Regions from separate parts of the Cellulomonas sp. NS3 genome, predicted to be linked through region 2. Evidence: riboswitches for the same ligand, from Rfam matches in the RefSeq annotation. Region 2 holds a riboswitch; each other region holds the start of a gene.
What was found. A riboswitch is a leader RNA that binds a small molecule or an ion and turns the genes downstream of it on or off. The one in region 2 is predicted to bind cyclic di-GMP.
Positions count from the first base shown of each region.

Region 1: linked by a shared signal. The riboswitch ahead of NXY84_RS13565 (BldC family transcriptional regulator) and the one ahead of NXY84_RS08265 (hypothetical protein) in region 2 are both predicted to bind cyclic di-GMP.
Region 3: linked by a shared signal. The riboswitch ahead of NXY84_RS21710 (PKD domain-containing protein) and the one ahead of NXY84_RS08265 (hypothetical protein) in region 2 are both predicted to bind cyclic di-GMP.

Region 1 covers NZ_CP103289.1:2,959,570-2,965,118, reverse strand. Annotated here, with positions in the region: gene NXY84_RS13575 (DUF5655 domain-containing protein) at 1-326, opposite strand, end outside; gene NXY84_RS13570 (EAL domain-containing protein) at 411-3,812, opposite strand; cyclic di-GMP riboswitch class I at 4,348-4,422, shown strand; gene NXY84_RS13565 (BldC family transcriptional regulator) at 4,481-4,669, shown strand; gene def (peptide deformylase) at 4,934-5,419, shown strand.
Region 2 covers NZ_CP103289.1:1,796,773-1,802,321, reverse strand. Annotated here, with positions in the region: gene tig (trigger factor) at 48-1,439, opposite strand; tRNA gene NXY84_RS08290 (tRNA-Pro) at 1,651-1,724, opposite strand; tRNA gene NXY84_RS08285 (tRNA-Gly) at 1,850-1,923, shown strand; gene NXY84_RS08280 (LysR family transcriptional regulator ArgP) at 1,931-2,815, opposite strand; gene NXY84_RS08275 (LysE/ArgO family amino acid transporter) at 2,914-3,528, shown strand; gene NXY84_RS08270 (SGNH/GDSL hydrolase family protein) at 3,592-4,221, shown strand; cyclic di-GMP riboswitch class I at 4,544-4,618, shown strand; gene NXY84_RS08265 (hypothetical protein) at 4,633-5,549, shown strand, end outside.
Region 3 covers NZ_CP103289.1:474,237-479,785, forward strand. Annotated here, with positions in the region: gene NXY84_RS02195 (PQQ-dependent sugar dehydrogenase) at 1-438, shown strand, start outside; gene NXY84_RS21710 (PKD domain-containing protein) at 525-2,606, opposite strand; cyclic di-GMP riboswitch class I at 2,655-2,729, opposite strand; gene NXY84_RS02205 (glycoside hydrolase family 26 protein) at 3,302-4,783, shown strand; gene NXY84_RS02210 (HNH endonuclease) at 5,028-5,411, shown strand.

The sequences.
Region 1 (5,549 bases), 1.2 Mb from region 2:
ACGAACGTGTCGTCGAGGTCGCCCTCGTCCCGGAGCAGGTACTGGTGCACGAAGAGCCGCGCGGTGTACGGCGAGACGTTCGTGAGGCGCCGGTCCTCCGGAAGCGCCCGCGTGAGGTCCAGGTAGCCGCGCACACCCCGGCTGGTGGGGCGTGCACCGGCGAAACCGCGGCGCGTCCCGACGAACGTGATGGTGGTCCTCGACACGCTCTGGTGCACGTCGCCCAGCCCCAGCAGGAGCTCCTCGACGCGGCGGTACAGCGCCACGTGCTCCGCGGGCGCACCCGCCAGGTGGTCCTCGACCGTCCACTCCCGGGACTCCGTCATCCCGCCACGGTAGGCCGGTGGACCGACACGCGTGCGCCGTCGCGGCACGCGTCCGACGCGAGGGCGAGCCACCGTGCGACGGGGTCAGCGGCTCCCGGGCCCGGACGCGTCCACCGCGTCCGACGCGAGCGAGTGCCCGAGCAGCGCGCCCGCCTCGGCGCCGGGCAGCGCCCGCGCGTAGAGCCAGCCCTGCGCGTTCGCGCACCCCATCGACCGCAGCCGGTCCGCCTGCGACGGCGTCTCGACGCACTCCGCGACGACCTCGATGCCGAGCACCCGGCCCATCTCGACGATGATCCGCACGAGCTCGGTCGTCTGCTCGACGACCTCGAGCTCACGGATGAACGCGCCGTCGATCTTGAGCGCGTCGACCGGGAACGTCCGCAGGGCGTTGAGCGAGGACTGCCCGGTCCCGAAGTCGTCGATGTGCAGCCGCACGCCGAGCGCCCGCAGGTCCGTCATCACCGTCCGCGCGACGGCCGGGTCGGCCATGATCACGGACTCCGTGATCTCGAGGATCAGGCTGCGGGCGGGGACCCGGTGACGGGCGAGCGAGTCGGTCACCGTCCGGAGCAGCGCGGGCGCCCAGAACTCGCGGTGCGAGAGGTTGACCGCGACGGCGACCGCCCCGGGGTAGTCCTGGGACCAGGCGGCGATCTGACGGCACACCTCGTCGACGACCCAGCTGCCGAGCGTCACGATCGTGGCGTTGTCCTCCATCGCGGCGAGGAAGTCCCCGGGGAGCAGCAGCCCGCGCTCAGGATGCTCCCAGCGCACGAGCGCCTCGAAGTGCTCGAGCCCCGACCCGTCGAGCGGCACGATCGGCTGGTAGTGCACCACGAACTCGCTGCGGGCGAGGGCGGTGCGCAGCTCGCCGCGGGCCCGCAGCCGCACCGTCGCACGCACGTGCATCGTCGGGTCGAACACCGACGCGGAGCCGCGCTCGCTGCCCTTGGCGTCGTACATCGCGATGTCCGCGTCGCGCAGCACGTCCTCGGGGTCGGTGTACTCCCCGGACGACGTGGCGACCCCGACGCTCGCCGTGACCTCGACCTCGTGACCGGCCAGCTCGACGGGCGCGGAGATCCGCTCCTGGATGCGCTGCGCGATCGCGAGCAGCTCGTCGGGCTCGGGCTCCGCGAGCAGGACGGCGAACTCGTCGCCGCCGAACCGCGCGGCCGTGTCGACGCCGCGGACCTGGGTGCGCAGGCGCTCCGCGACGGCGAGCAGCAGCTGGTCGCCCATGAGGTGGCCGAGCGAGTCGTTGACCAGCTTGAACCCGTCGAGGTCGAAGAACAGGACGGCGAACCGCGACCCGGGCTCGCGGCGGTGCTGCTCGACGGCCGCCGTCAGGCGCTCGAGGAAGAGCCGCCGGTTCGGCAGGCCGGTCAGGTGGTCGTAGAGAGCGGCCGCGCGCAGCTGCTCCTCGAGCTCCTTGCGCGGGTGGATGTCGCTCAGCGAGCCGACGAGCCGGGCCGCACGTCCGGAGGGCCCGGCGGCGACGCCGAGGCCGCGGCTGAGCAGCCACCGGTACGTCCCGTCGGGCCTGCGCAGGCGGTACTCGACCTCGACGGGGACCTCGGGGGTGTCGAGCGCCTGCGCGAAGGAGGCGCGCACGCGCTCCTGGTCCTCGGGGTGCGTCACCTCGGTCCAGCGCTCCAGGCGCGCGGGCGCGTCGGCGTCGAGGCCGAGGAGCTGGCGGCCCCGCGGCGAGACGTGCATGGCGCGCGTGGCGACGTCGAGCTCCCAGAGGCCGTCGTTCGCGGCGCGCGCGGCGTGCGCGTACCGGGCCTCGCTCGCGCGCGCGCTGAGCGCGAGCTCCTCGCCCTCGAGCACGGAGGCGAGAAGCGTGGCCCAGTGGTGGTACGCCTCGTGGCTCGACCGGGAGTTCACGACGCCGAGGACGGCGAGGAGCCCCCAGCGCCGCGCCGGGGTCCGGATCGGCACGACGAGGCACACCTCGCCCTGGGCGCCGTCGGCGGCCCCGACGAGGTCGGACGGCGGGAACCGGCGCCAGTCGAGCTCGTCGCCGACGCGGTGGTCGAGGAGACCGTCGGGGTCGTGGACCCCCGCGAGCCGCAGCGGCGAACCGGGCGCGGCGTCGTCCCACAGCGCGAGCAGCCCCGCGCGCGAGTGGGTCTGCGCGAGCCAGCCGAGCCCGCGCGCCGCGTCCGCGTCGGCGCGCAGCAGCGCCGCCGCGACGTCGGAGCCCTCGAGCACGTGGTGGGCGAGGACGTGCGCCTGCTGCACCGAGCCGTGGTTCTGCAGCTGCCAGAGCGCCGCGGCGACCCGGCTCAGGGCGGCGGCGTGCGGGCTCGCGCCCGTGGAGCTCCCCGTGCTCATCAACCGCTGCACGTGCTCGGTGAGCACCGAGGTGACCCGGTGCAGCGCGTCGTCCCCGGGTGCGACGTCGCGCATGAGCGCGAGCAGCCCGTCGAGGTCCGCCCCGGTCAGGTCGTCGCCGCGCTGCAGGAGGCGCTCGAGCTCGCGGGCGAGGCCCACCGTCGCGTCGGGGGTGACGGTCCCGGGGTGCTGCCCGGCGAGCAGGGTCGACAGGGTGCGGTGGAGGTCGTCGGGCTGCACGGGTACGCCGGCGGCGCGGGACCCAGGGGCCGACCGGGCGGTGAGCACGTCGTTGCGGCACCCGCACGAGCCGCGCGGGACGACGACCGTGGCCTCGGCGACGTGGCTGCCCGCGGGCACGTGCTCGCCTCGCAGGGCGCGCATGACGAGCGACCCGGCCAGCGCCCCGACCTCGTCGAACCGCTGGTGCACGCTCGACAGGCTCGGGGTCGCGTACGCGCCCTGCTCGACGTTGTCGAACGCGAGGACCGCGACGTCCTCGGGCACGCGCACCCCCGCGGCGGCGAGCCCGCGGATGAGACCGATCGCGTTGTGCCCGGACGCGGTGACCACCGCGTCGGGCCGATCGGGACGGTCGAGCAGCGCGCGGGCGGCCTCCTCGCCCGCGGCCTCCGACCAGTCCCGCGCCACGACCAGCAGCTCGTCGCGCGGGGTGAGCCCGTGCGCGGCGAGCGCGTCCCGGTACGCGAGGTGGCGCTCCTGGTAGTCGTACTGCCGCAGGTCCCCGACGAACCCGATGCGGGTGTGCCCGTGCGCGCGCAGGTGCTCCACGGCCGCGTGGATGCCGCCGTGGTTGTCCGGCAGCGCGACGGGCGCCTCGACGCCGTCGACCCGCTGGCTCGTGAGCACGACGGGCTTGCCGAGCTCGAGCATCCGCTCGAGGAAGGCCGCGCTCGCGCTGAGGGCGATCGTGACGACCGCGTCGGCCTCGTCCCACGCGACCGAGAGCGCGGTCTCGCCGACGACGGTCTCGTCGAGCTCGGGCTTCTCGGGTGCGGTCTGGGCCACGACGACGCGACCGCCCTGCGCGGTCACCTCCTGCACCAGCCCGGCGAGCAGCTCACCGTGGTAGAACCCGCCGATGTGGCGCGCGAGCGCGAGGACGGTCCAGGTGTGCGGCACGTGACTCCTCCGGCTGCGAGCCACGTGGGGGCTCTCCGGAGGGAGCATCGGCACGAGCGGCGGCTTCTTGAGGGGAGAGCCGCAGGTCAGGGCCCGTGCGGGGCACGGGTGCCGACGCCGCCGCGGCACCCGGGTGCGGACTCCACGGTCCGCCGCGACGGTGAGGGCCCTGGGGCACGGGGTGACACGCGTCTCGGTCACGTTCGGCGACGGAGGAGGACGGCGTTCGGGCGCCTCACCCGCACAAGATGAGGCGCCCGTCACCCGCCGTGGTCACCTGGCGACCCGCCCCGCTCGCGCCTGGGCGTTGGGTCAAGGGTAGGACCAATCCGGCGGGAGGGCGAGAGATCGTCATGGGGGCGTCTGCTCCGGCCCATCCGCAGGTCCGGCGGCGGTCAGGATGCGCGCCCCGGTGAAGCGTGTTATGTGCAGCGTCGAAGCGCATCGATTCACCCGATCGGCCCCCTGGGCGGTTCGTTTCACCCTCGGGGGGTTGTTGCGAAGTTGTCCGGGTTCATGCATAGTTGAGGACGTCAGCGAGAAACGGCAAACCCGCCGCAAGGTGGGGACGCAAAGCCACGGGGCCTCAGGGGTCAGCCGAGCTACCGAACGACAGGAGAGTTGTCATCATGGCCATCACCACCCCCAACCGTTCCGAGTCCGCCTCGATGCCGGGCGCTCTGCTCACCCCGGGTGAGGTCGCAGCGATGTTCCGCGTCGACCCGAAGACCGTCACGCGCTGGGCGCAGGCCGGCAAGCTCTCGGCCGTCCGGACGCTCGGTGGGCACCGCCGCTTCCACGAGAACGAGGTCCGCCAGCTCCTCACGGGCGTCCCGCAGCAGCGTTCCGACGCCTGAGCGACCACCCGCGCGTCACGCGCAGCTTCTCGCCGAAAGGCCCGGGGAAATGTTCCCGGGCCTTTCGTCGTGCACGCGTCCAATTCACGTGACCTGGGTCACTCGAATGCAGTCCCGTCCTTGGTGCGCCGCAGGGGTGCGGTGGGCGGCGGAGCCGCGCGGGCGCGAGGGCGGCGGCTCGGAGGCGCGTCCGGCCCGCGCGGTTCACACCCCCGACCGCCGGAGTGCCCGAGCAGGACAGCCCCGCATGAAACAATCGTGGGCATGGCGATGAGAGAGATCCGCACGGTCGGCGACCCGGTCCTGCGCACCCCCTGCGACCCGATCACGACCGTCGACGACCGGGTGCGCTCCCTCGTGACGGACCTGCTCGAGACCGTCGACCACGAGGGTCGGGCCGGCCTCGCCGCCAACCAGATCGGCGTCGGGCTCCGCGCCTTCTCGTGGAACATCGACGACGAGATCGGCTACGTGCTCAACCCGCGCATCGTCGAGCTGTCCGAGGACTACCAGGACGGGGACGAGGGCTGCCTCTCGGTGCCCGGCCTCTGGTACCCGACGAAGCGCGCCTGGTACGCCCGGGTCGTCGGCGAGGACCTCGACGGCCGCGAGGTCGTCGTCGAGGGCACCGAGCTCATGGCGCGGTGCCTCCAGCACGAGGTGGACCACCTCGACGGCTACCTGTACCTCGACCGGCTCGAGCGGTCGGTCCGCAAGAAGGCGATGCGCGCGATCCGCGACCAGCTCTGACGCGGACGCCGCCCCGGACACCCGTTCCGGTCCGGCGCCGTCCGTCGCCCGTCCGGGTCCTGATCCCGACGTATCGGGGCGAACCTGGACGGTCCGCACGCCGGACCGGTGCACGTCCGGGTGGCGAAGC
Region 2 (5,549 bases):
CCCGCACCGGGTAGGTGCGGGGCCCTGCGTCGACGGACCGACCGGGGTCAGGCCTTGGCGTCCTCGGCGGGCGCCTCGTCGTCGAAGACGATGTCCGAGTCGTCGGCGCCGACGCTCGCCTGCACGGCGGCGTCCTCGATCGCGTCCTCCTCGTCGGACCCGATGAACTCCGACAGGTCGACGGGTGCACCGCTCGCGTCGGTCACCGAGACGCGGCGCAGCGCGATCGCGAGCGCCTTCGAGCGCGCGACCTCACCGACCATCGCGGGGATCTGACCCTGCTGGTCGACGGTCTGGATGAAGGTGTTCGGGTCCATGCCGTACTGGCGCGACGCGCTCACGAGGTAGTCGAGCAGCTCGTTCTGGCTGACCTTCACCTCGAGCTGCTCGGCGAGCGTGTCGAGCAGGATCTGGTTGCGCAGCGCCGTCTCGGCCTGCTCGCCCACCTCGGCGCGGTGCTCGGCGTCCTCCAGGCGACCCTCGTTCTCGAGGTGACGGTGCACCTCGGCCTCGACGACACCGGCCGGGACCGGGATCTCCGTGGCGGCGAGGAGCTGCTCGAGGAGCAGGTCGCGCGCCTGGACGGCCTGGCCCGACGCCTTGTTCTTCGCGGCCTGCTCGCGCAGGTCCGCCTCGAGCTCGGCGAGCGTGTCGAACTCGCTCGCGAGCTGGGCGAAGTCGTCGTCCGCGGCGGGGAGCTCACGCGTCTTGACCGTCGTGGCCGTGACCGTGACCTGGGCCTTCTCGCCCGCGTGGTCGCCGCCCGCGAGGGTCGTCTCGAACGTCGTGGTCTCGCCGCCCGAGAGGCCGGCGAGCGCCTCGTCGAGGCCCTCGAGCATGTTGCCCGAGCCGATCTGGTAGCTGATGCCGCTAACCGAGTCGACTTGCTCGCCGTCGATGGTCGCCTCGAGGTCGAGCACGACGAAGTCGCCCTCGGCCGCCGGGCGGTCCACGCCGACGAGCGTGCCGAAGCGCTCGCGCAGCGCGTCGAGGCGGGTCGCGACGTCCTCGTCGGTGACGGTGACGTCGTCGACCGAGATCGTCAGGGAGTCGAGCTCGGGGACGGTGATCTCGGGCCGGACCTCGACCTCGGCGGTGAAGTGCAGCTCGCCCTCCTCGCCCGCGGGGGCGGCGGTCAGCGCGGGGACCTTGGTGACCTCGACCTCGGGCTGGCCGAGCGGGCGCAGCTTGTTCTCGCGGACGGCCGCGGCGTAGAAGCCCGAGAGGCCCTCGTTGACGGCGTGCTCGATCACGGCCACGCGACCGACGCGCTGGTCGATGATGCGCGGGGGCACCTTGCCCTTGCGGAAGCCGGGGACCGTGACCTGCTCAGCGATGTGCTGGTAGGCGTGGTCGATGCTCGGCTTGAGCTCGTCGTACGGCACCTCGACGGTCAGCTTGACCTTGGTGGCGTCCAGGGTCTCGACGGCGCTCTTCACTTCGATGATCTCCAACTGGTCGGGGCGGGCGCCGGCGACTCCGGCGATCTCCGGGGCCGACGCGCGGCCCCGCGCCAGGCAGCCCGGCAGGTGACCGCACGCTGGCGACCCTCGATCCTACGTCACCCGCTCCGACGCCCCAAGCCGCCAGGTCACGCGCGCGGACCGCCCGGTCGGCGCAGGACGTCGCGGGCCTGGCCGGCCGCACGAGTCGGGATGGCGGGATTCGAACCCACGACCTTCCGCTCCCAAAGCGGACGCGCTACCAACCTGCGCCACATCCCGTGCGGGCCGAGTCTAGTGGCGCCGCGGGCGGGCAGGGCCGCGCGGGCCGGGGCGGGACGGGCGCGTCGCACGGCGCTGCGCGGAGCCGCTAACCTGGGGCCGCTGGTCCGGCGTGAGCCGGCCGTGCGGGTGTAGCTCAATGGTAGAGCCCCAGTCTTCCAAACTGGCTACGCGAGTTCGATTCTCGTCACCCGCTCCACCCCTGCCTACCGGCGCAGCTCGACGCCCGCGTGGTCGACGACGCGCCCCGTCAGCACCCCCAGCCAGTGCGAGCCGACCTTCCAGTGCTGCCAGTACAGCGGCACGTCGAGGTGGTGCCCCGCGGCGAGCTCGACGAGGTCGCCCCGCGAGACGCCGGCCCGTGCGGCCTGCTCGGGCACCATCCCCCAGCCCAGACCGCGCGCGACCAGCTCGACGAACGCGTGGTTCGACGGCACGAGGTGCCGCGGCGGGTCGACGCGGCGCCCGGTGACCTGCGCCGCGAAGCGGTCCTGCAGCGCGTCCTTGCCGGTGAATGCGAGCAGCGGGGCACGCCCGAGCGCCTCGGGCGCCGGCCCGTCCGGGAGCCACCGCGCGACGAAGCCCGGGGCGGCGACGGCGAGGTACCGCATGTCGCCGAGGTGGTGCACGCGGCAGCCCTGCACGGGGGCGCTGTCGGTCGTCACCGCGGCCATGACCGAGCCCTCGCGCAGCAGCGCCGCCGAGTGGTCCTGGTCCTCGCGGCGCACGTCGAGCAGGACGTGCGCCGGGAGGCCCGCGAGCACCGGCGGGAACCACGTGGACAGCGAGTCGGCGTTGACGGCGATCGCGAGCCGGACGTGCGCGTCCGGGTCGTCGCCCCCGAGGACGCCCGCGGCCTCCGCCTCCAGCACGCTCCACTCGCGCGCGAGGCGGAGCAGGGCGCGGCCCGGGACGGTGGGCTCGCACGGCCGGGCCCGCCGCACGACGACGTGGCCGGCGGCCCGCTCGAGCGCCTTGATGCGCTGGCTCACGGCGGACGGCGTGACGTTCAGCGCCCGCGCCGCGCCCTCGAAGCTGCCCTCGTCGACCACGGCGGCGAGCGCCTTGAGCTGCGCGGGGTCCAGGTCCATGAAGCGATGCTAACGATCCGTGCGGATGATTCGCTGGTCTGCACGCGCCAGGCTGCCTACCGTCGGGCCATGGCTTCCTCGCACCTCCGGGCCCACCCGTGAGCGCCTCCGCGCCCGCCGACGCGCTCGTCGGCCTCGTGACGGGCCTCGGCCTCATCGTGGCGATCGGCGCGCAGAACGCGTTCGTGCTCCGGCAGGGCCTGCGCCGCGAGCACGTGCTCGGCGTCGTGCTGGTGTGCGCGCTCGCCGACGCCGCGCTCGTCACCGCGGGCGTCGCCGGACTGGGACCGGTGCTCACGGCTCACGAGACGGTCATGACCGCCGTGCGGTACGGCGGTGCGGCGTTCCTCGGCTGGTTCGCGATCAGCGCCGCACGCCGCGCGCTGCGGCCCGCGACGCTGCAGCCCGCCGCGGACGACGCCCCGGGCGGACGCGCCCGCGTGCTGCTCACGTGCGCCGCCCTGACGTTCCTCAACCCGCACGTGTACCTCGACACCGTGGTGCTGCTCGGCTCGGTCGCGCACCAGCAGGACCGGCCGTGGGCCTTCGCCGCCGGGGCGGTCGCCGCGAGCATCGGCTGGTTCGTCACGCTCGGCTTCGGGGCGGGCCGGCTCGCCCCGCTGTTCGCGCGGCCGCGCGCGTGGCAGGTCCTCGACGCCCTCGTCGCGGTCGTGATGGCGGCGCTCGCGGTCTCGCTCGTGGTCGCCGCCTGACCGGCCTCGTCGACGGCGCCCGACCGGCTTGTCCGTCCCGGGCGCCTGTGCTGCACTCCGGGCATGACGCTTCTCGAGGCGGGCGACCGCATCCTCTTGACCGGCGACTCCATCACCGACGGGGGCCGCGACCGCCGCGACCCGGCGAGCCTCGGGCACGGGTACGCGATGCTCGTCGCCGCGCTCGCCGGCGCGCGGCGGCCCGACCTGGGCCTGACGTTCCTCAACCGCGGGGTCGGCGGGGACACCGCGCGCCAGCTGCGGGACCGCTGGGAGGCCGACGCCCTCGCGCTCGAGCCGACGGTGATCTCGGTGCTCGTCGGCATCAACGACACGTGGCGCCGCTACGACGCGGGTCGCTCCACGTCGGTCGACGCGTACGAGGAGGACTACCGCGCGATGCTCGACTCCGCGCGCGACCGCCTCGGCGCACGTCTGGTGCTCGTCGAGCCGTTCGTCGTGCCCGTCGAGGAGGCGCAGCACGGCTGGCGCGAGGACCTCGACCCGCGCATCGGGGTCGTCCGCCGGCTCGCCGCGGAGTTCCGCGCGACGCTCGTGCCGGCCGACGGCCTGTTCGCCGCAGCCTCCGTCCGCACCACGCCGGCCGCGTGGGCGTACGACGGCGTGCACCCCACCCCCGCCGGGCACGGCCTGCTCGCCCAGGCGTGGCTCGACGCCCTCGGGCTCCGCTGAGGGCCCTGCAGGGGCACCGGCGGACGAGCGCCCGCACCACCCCTCCGGGTGCACCCGTCCGTGAATGCGACGGCGCTGTCGATATCGACCGCAAACGGATGTTCCGGACTCCTCGCGACCGCGGCGTGGAGCCGTTCCGAAACTTGTCGAAAACAACGCCTTCTTGCGCATTCTCACGCCCGTGACCTGCACGATCGCCCCGATCCGCACGGGCCGATATCACCGACACCGGAGCGCCGCCGCCCGGTCGGCGATCTTTCACCCGCCTGCCGTGCGCTGTGACTCTTGTCGCACGCGGTCGCGACCGCATACGGTCCTCCTGTCCACGAAAAGGCAAAGCTGCCGCGAGGCAGTGACGCAAAGCCATGGGACCCACGAGGTTCGCCAGGCTGCCGAACGACGGAGAATCCAGTGCTCAATGCAGTCCGTAGCTTCCGCGCGCCCATCGACGCCACGGCCGGTCGTGACGACCGCCGCACGTCCCGCCGCCGGGCCCGCTCGCTCGCCCTCGTCGCCGGCCTGAGCGTCGCCGCGACGCTCGCCGCGACCGTCCCCGCGTCGGCCGTCGGCGTCGCGCCGACCGCGCTCGACATCCCGGTCCTCAGCAACGCCGGTCCCGACACGACGGGCGTGCCGGCCGGCACGGTCCTCAAGGTCGTCACCGGTGACCTGGTCGTCACCACGCCGGGCGCCGTCGTCGACGCGGTCGACGTCCGCGGGTTCATCAAGGTCAAGGCGCCGAACGTCACGATCAAGCGCTCGATCGTCCGCGGCCGCCCGATCACCGGCAGCTTCGGCCTCATCACCAACGATCTCGGGGCGCACCCCTTCACGGTCGAGGACAGCGAGCTGGTCGCGACCGAGGCCTCGCCGTGGATCAACGGGATCATCGGCCACAACTTCACGGTCCGCCGCACCGAGATCGCCAACGTCATCGACTCGGTCCACATCACCGGCTCGAACGTGCTCGTCGAGAGCTCGTGGCTCCACGCCAACCTGTTCTACGCGCAGGACCCGAACCAGAAGGGCGGCCCGAGCCACGCCGACAGCGTGCAGATCCAGGGCGGCTCGAACATCCGGATCGTGCGCAACAACATCGAGGGTGCGTACTCCTCCGCCGTCCAGACGACGCAGGACCGCGCCGCGGTGTCCGACGTGACCATCCGCGACAACCGGATCGGCGGCGGTGGGTGCACCGTCAACGTGGCGTACGGCAGCCGCCCGGCCATCGTGGGTCTCGCCGTCACGAACAACGTCTTCCGGCTCGACACGCGGCACACGCGCTGCGCGATCATCGCCCCGAGCACGAACACGATCGGGAACGTCGA
Region 3 (5,549 bases), 1.3 Mb from region 2:
ACGGCGACCCTCACGCAGCGCGGGCTGCTCGGCACCTACTTCGACAACGCCGACCTCACGGGCACGAGCGTCACGCGCGTCGACCCGACGGTCGGCTTCCGCTGGGGGGCCGCCGCGCCCGTCGCCGGCATCGGCGCCGACACCTTCTCCGTGCGGTGGACCGGCTCCGTCGTGCCCCGGCACACCCAGACGTACACGTTCGCGACGACGAGCGACGACGGGGTGCGGCTGTGGGTCGACGGGCGGCTGATCATCGACCAGTGGACCCGGCACGCGCCGCGCGTCGACACCGGGACGGTCGCCCTGACGGCGGGGCAGGCCGTGCCCGTCCGGCTCGAGTACTTCGACGACCGGCTCGACGCGACCATCCAGCTGCGCTGGTCGAGCGCGTCGCAGGTGTCGGAGATCGTGCCGGCGAGCCAGCTGCGCCCGCGCTGAGCGGAGGCGCCGGGCCGCTCCGGGAAGGGAGCGGCCCGGCGCCGCGGGGCAGGTCGCGTGCGCCCGCGACCTGCCCGGCCGGCTGCTCAGCGCGGCGTCGTGAACGAGCGCACCGGCCCGTACAGCGTGCCCTGCGCGTTCGTGGCGACGACCCGGTAGTAGTACGTCGTGCGCGGCGCGAGACCCGTCACGAGGTTGCTCGCGACCGTCTTCTCGTAGGTCAGCGCGGGCAGCGTCGTGACCGGCGAGGACGTGCCGAGCGCGGTCGTCCGGCCCCACTCGATCCACGCCGTGGTGGTGAGCCGGTGCGGGTGCACCTGCGCCTTGAAGGTCGTCGACGTGGACGTCGACGAGGCCGTGAACTGGTTCGATGACGTCGGCGCGCCCGCGGTCTCGAACGTGCGGGTCAGCTCGGTGGTGCCGGCCGGCGACGTGATGGTCGCCTTCCAGTAGTAGGTCGTCCCGGGCCGGATCCCGGCGATGGGCTGGCTCGTGGTCTTCACGTACGGCACGGCCGGCACGTCGACCGTCGAGTCGCCCCCGAGGTACTCGAGCGTCCGCCCGTACTGGAAGCGCACGGTGCCCGCGTACCCGTGCAGGTCGACCCACGCGTAGAGCGTCGCCGAGGTGTCCGTGACGTCCTTCTGGTCGAGCGTCCCGGTCGGGGGCTCCGCCGCGGTGATCGCGACCGAGTCGGTGCTCGTGCCGCCCGCGGTGTCGGTGACGGTGAGCCGTGCGCTGTGGTCGCCCGGGCCGAACACGTGCCTGAGGGTCGACGGCGGTGCTCCCGTGCCGCTCTCGGTGGTCCCGTCCCCGTAGGTCAGCGACCAGCTCGCGACGTGCTCCCCGGCCCCGCCACGCGCGCCCGACGAGCGCGACGCGTCGAACGTGACCGTCAGGGGCGCCGTCCCGTGCGTCGTGGACGCCTGCAGGAACGCCGACGGGCGGGTGTGCGTCGCCGGGGAGTCGGCGATGTCCGCGAACGCCTCGAGCGAGCTCGGCGTCGAGTCCACGAACCACGAGCAGCTGCCGTGGTGGTGGAAGTACAGGACCGCGGTGACCTCGGGCCACGACTCGAGCGTCGCCATGGACTCGCGCAGCCACGCGGCCTTGCGGCCGGGCACCGCGGGGTCCTCGACCGAGCCCCACTCGGCGATGACGAGCTCCTTGCCGTGCGCCTGACCGAAGGCCCGGAACGCCGACGCGGTGCGGGACATCGACGCCCACGCCGTCTGGCCGTTCGTCGAGCACCCGAACCAGTTGTAGGCGTCGAGCGCGATCTGGTCGACGACGTCGTCGCCGGGGTACAGCGCGTCGGCGCTCACGGCCGCGTACGGCGCGAAGGGCGTCGGCGTCACGATCCACGTCCACACGGCGTTCGTCACGCCCTGCGCGCGGAACACCTCGACGTAGTGGCGGAACGCGGCGCGGTAGTCGGCCGCGTCGCCGAATCCGGGGGAGTAGTCGGGCTCGTGCTGGAACGACACGTACATCGGCACGCGCAGGGCCTTGACGGCGTCGGCGTGCTGGACGATCTGCGCGTCGTGGGCGCCGCTCGCGACGGCGGCCCACGAGATCTTGGTGCCGTCGATCTTCTTCGACGACACCGAGAGCATCGGCGTGCGGCCGCGCTGGACCGTCGTGGTGAGCGGCGTCGACGGCAGCTCGTCCCACAGGCTGTACCAGCGGTGCACGTCGAGCTTGCGCCCGACCGACGCCTCGAACGCCGAGACGGCGGCGTCGACGCTCGGGTGCGTGCCCCGCGCGACCGACGCGCCGAAGAGCAGGCCGTCGTCCGGGGTCAGGGCGTCCTCGGCCCAGTCGTTCGCGGCGTCGGCGCCCGGCTTCGGGGTGGCGTCGGGGGTGGGCTCGGACGGCCCGGGCGTGGGGCTGAGCGTCGGGTCGGCCGTGGGCGAGGGGCTGAGCGTCGGCTCGGCCGAGGGAGTGGGCGTGGGTGACGCCGTGGGCGTCGGTTCGGCCGTGGGCGAGACCGTCGGCGCCGGTGACGGCTCGACGACGTGGCGGCTGGCGGCGGTCGACGGCGGCACGACGGCCGCCGTGAGCAGACCCGCGAGCGCGGCCGTCGCCACGACGGCGCGTGCGGTGCGGCTGCGCGCGGCGCGGGTGGCGGCGGTGCGGGTGGAGGCGGTGCGGGTGGGCGCGGGCACGGTGCGGCCCTGCGCAGGGAGGCGGCGTTGCACGGGGATCCCCTGTCGTTCGGCAGCCTGGCGGACCGCATGGGCCCCATGGCTTTGCGTCCCTGCCTCGCGGCAGGTTTGCCTTTTCGTGGACTCGTCGAGCGTACGTGCGCCGTTCGTGTTAATCCAGTCACATAAACCGGACCAAGGGGACGCGTGTGCGCGCCGGCGATGACTCACGTGCACCCGGGCAATTCGGATATACGACCGTGTTCCGTGCAGGGTTCTTGCTCTTTCGAGTGATTCCTGTGCACCATGAGGACCTACCGCACAGGGCTTCCGGGGGGAACCGAGTTCGGCGCCGCAGGCCGGCGCCGAGGTTGGGCCGTCTGGCGCGGTCGCCGCCGCACGCAGGGCAGGGCGACACGGCAGGGGACACGTCCCCCCACGGTCCCGGTAACCCGCGGCGACGCTGTCTCTCACCCATCGTCGCAGGTCAGCACGGTCTGTCGCCGTGCTGGAGCAGGACACGCACCGCGACACGGACGTCGCGCTCCGGCACGGCCGGGCCTCGGGAGGGGCTCCGCGCCATGTCGAACGCGACGGCCGCACATCCGTGCGTCTGCGCTCACGCCCGACGAGCACACGTGCTCACGACCCGCACGCAGTCCGGACCGCACGACCCGGGCGCGCCGTGAAGACCATCGCCGTGGAGGCACCCGCAGATGTTTTCCGACTATCCGTTCAAGTTCACGCGCCGCCATCGCGTGCTCGCTTCTGTGATCACCGTCTCACTTCTTGCCGTCGGCGCCATTGCGCTGCTGTCCCCGCAGGGCCAGTACGTGTGGAACGGGCCGAGCGCGACCGAGGTGGCCCTCCAGACCGAGCAGGCGCGCTCGCGCGACCTCAGCTCCCAGCTCGAGGAGATGGAGGCGAAGCTCAGCGCGCCGCGGCCCCAGGTCGGCGACACGGTCCAGCTCGCCCGCGCGGAGGACCTGAAGAAGCAGATCACCGAGCTCGAGGCGAAGCTCGTGCAGACGCAGCAGGAGCTCGGTCGCGCGGAGGCCGAGGCGGCGGAGCAGAAGGACGCCGCGAACCTCGTCAACGGCACGCTCAAGGCCACGCGCGAGCGCCAGAACGCCGCGACCAAGGTCGCGACCGCGCAGATCGCGGACCTCAAGAAGCAGCTCGGTGAGCTCACCTACAAGGTGCAGAACCCCAAGGGCCACCAGGCGCCCCCGGTCACCGCGTCGATGACCAAGGCGGACATCATCGCGGCGAGCCAGCTCTTCGGCCTCTACACGACGCAGAGCCCGTTCGACTACGGCGAGTTCAACGGCGTGCAGGCGGCCGTGAACCGCGACGCCGACGTCAGCGGCTACTTCCAGTCGTGGGACACCGACTTCCGTCCGGACGCCGTCCAGCAGGCGTGGAGCCGCGGCCAGATCCCGCTGCTCACGTGGGAGAGCCAGAGCCAGGTCGGTGCCATCTCTGCGGAGGCGCCCGAGTACTCGCTCGGCTCGATCATCAACGGCCAGCACGACGAGTACCTGCGCAAGTACGCCCGCGACATCGCCGCGACCGGCCTCCCGCTCGTCCTGCGCTTCAACCACGAGATGAACGGGACCTGGTACCCGTGGTCCGAGGTCCGCGGGTGGGACGGCAAGAGCATCAACGGGAACAAGAAGGGCGAGTACGTGCAGATGTGGCGGCACGTGCACGACATCTTCACGCAGGAGGGCGCGAACCAGTACGTCGCGTGGCTCTGGGCCCCGAACCGCGTCAACAAGATCCCGAGCCAGCCCGACCCGGTGAACTTCTACCCCGGTGACGAGTACGTCGACTGGATCGGCATGTCGGGCTACTACCGCCCGGGCGACCCGGAGCCGACGTTCGACAACACCTACGGCCAGACGCTCCCGCTGCTGCGTGCCGCGTCCTCGACCAGGCCGATCTTCCTCGCGGAGATCGGGGCGACCGAGGAGGGTGGCCACAAGGTCGAGTGGATCACCAGCCTCTTCGAGGGTCTCGCCAGGCCCGAGAACGCCGACATCAACGGCTTCGGCTGGTTCAGCCTCGCCGTGACGTCCGGTGGCGAGGGCGAGGGGCGCACGACGAACGACTGGCGGCTCGACTCGTCCGCACCGTCGCTGCGCGCCGCCGAGGCGGGGCTGGCGGCCACGGGGTTCGGCAAGCTGCGCGAGTGACGCCGTGCGCTCCCGCCGGCACGACCGGCAGGAGCGCACGAGCACGACCCAGGACCGCCCCGTCCGGCACGCGAACCGCGTGCCGGACGGGGCGGTCCGTCGTCGTGGCCGGCTCCGGACCGCAGGCACCCGTCGGTGCGGCGTCGGGCGGCCCGCCCGGGCGCCGTGGACGGGCCGGGGTGCCGTGGGCCGGCGATGCTCCCGAGACCCTGCGGAGGTCGGGGCCCCGACGTACCGTCGGCCCATGAGCGTCGAGGGCCGCCACCAGCCGGGCGCCGCCGAGCGCCTGCGGCTCGCGCTCGACCGGGACGGCGCCCGTTGCGTGTGGTGCGGCCGGCCGTTCGCCGGGCTGGTCGCGCCGACCCGCGAGCACCTCGTGCCGCGCGCCAAGGGCGGGCCGTCGTGGCTCGAGAACGAGGTCGCGGCGTGCCGGCGGTGCAACGCCGAGCGCGGGCACCGGTCGGCCGTCGAGTGGCTCGAGGAGTGCGAGCGGCGCGGCTGGGCCTCGGACGTCGCGGCGGTCGACCGCTCGCTGACCGCGCTGCTCGACGCGATCGCGCGCCGGGGCGGCAACCGCCGGGCCCGGCTGTACGCGGAGGCGCAGCGCCGCCGGCTCCGGCGCCGCTGAGCCCGGTGCCCCGTACGCGATCGTCGAGACCACGGCCGGGTCCGTCGCGTCGGAGGCCGACCGCCTGCTGTGGTCGCACGGCCACCGACCCGTCAGCATCTCGACGTACGCCACCGGGCTGGCTGCGCTGCGGCCCGA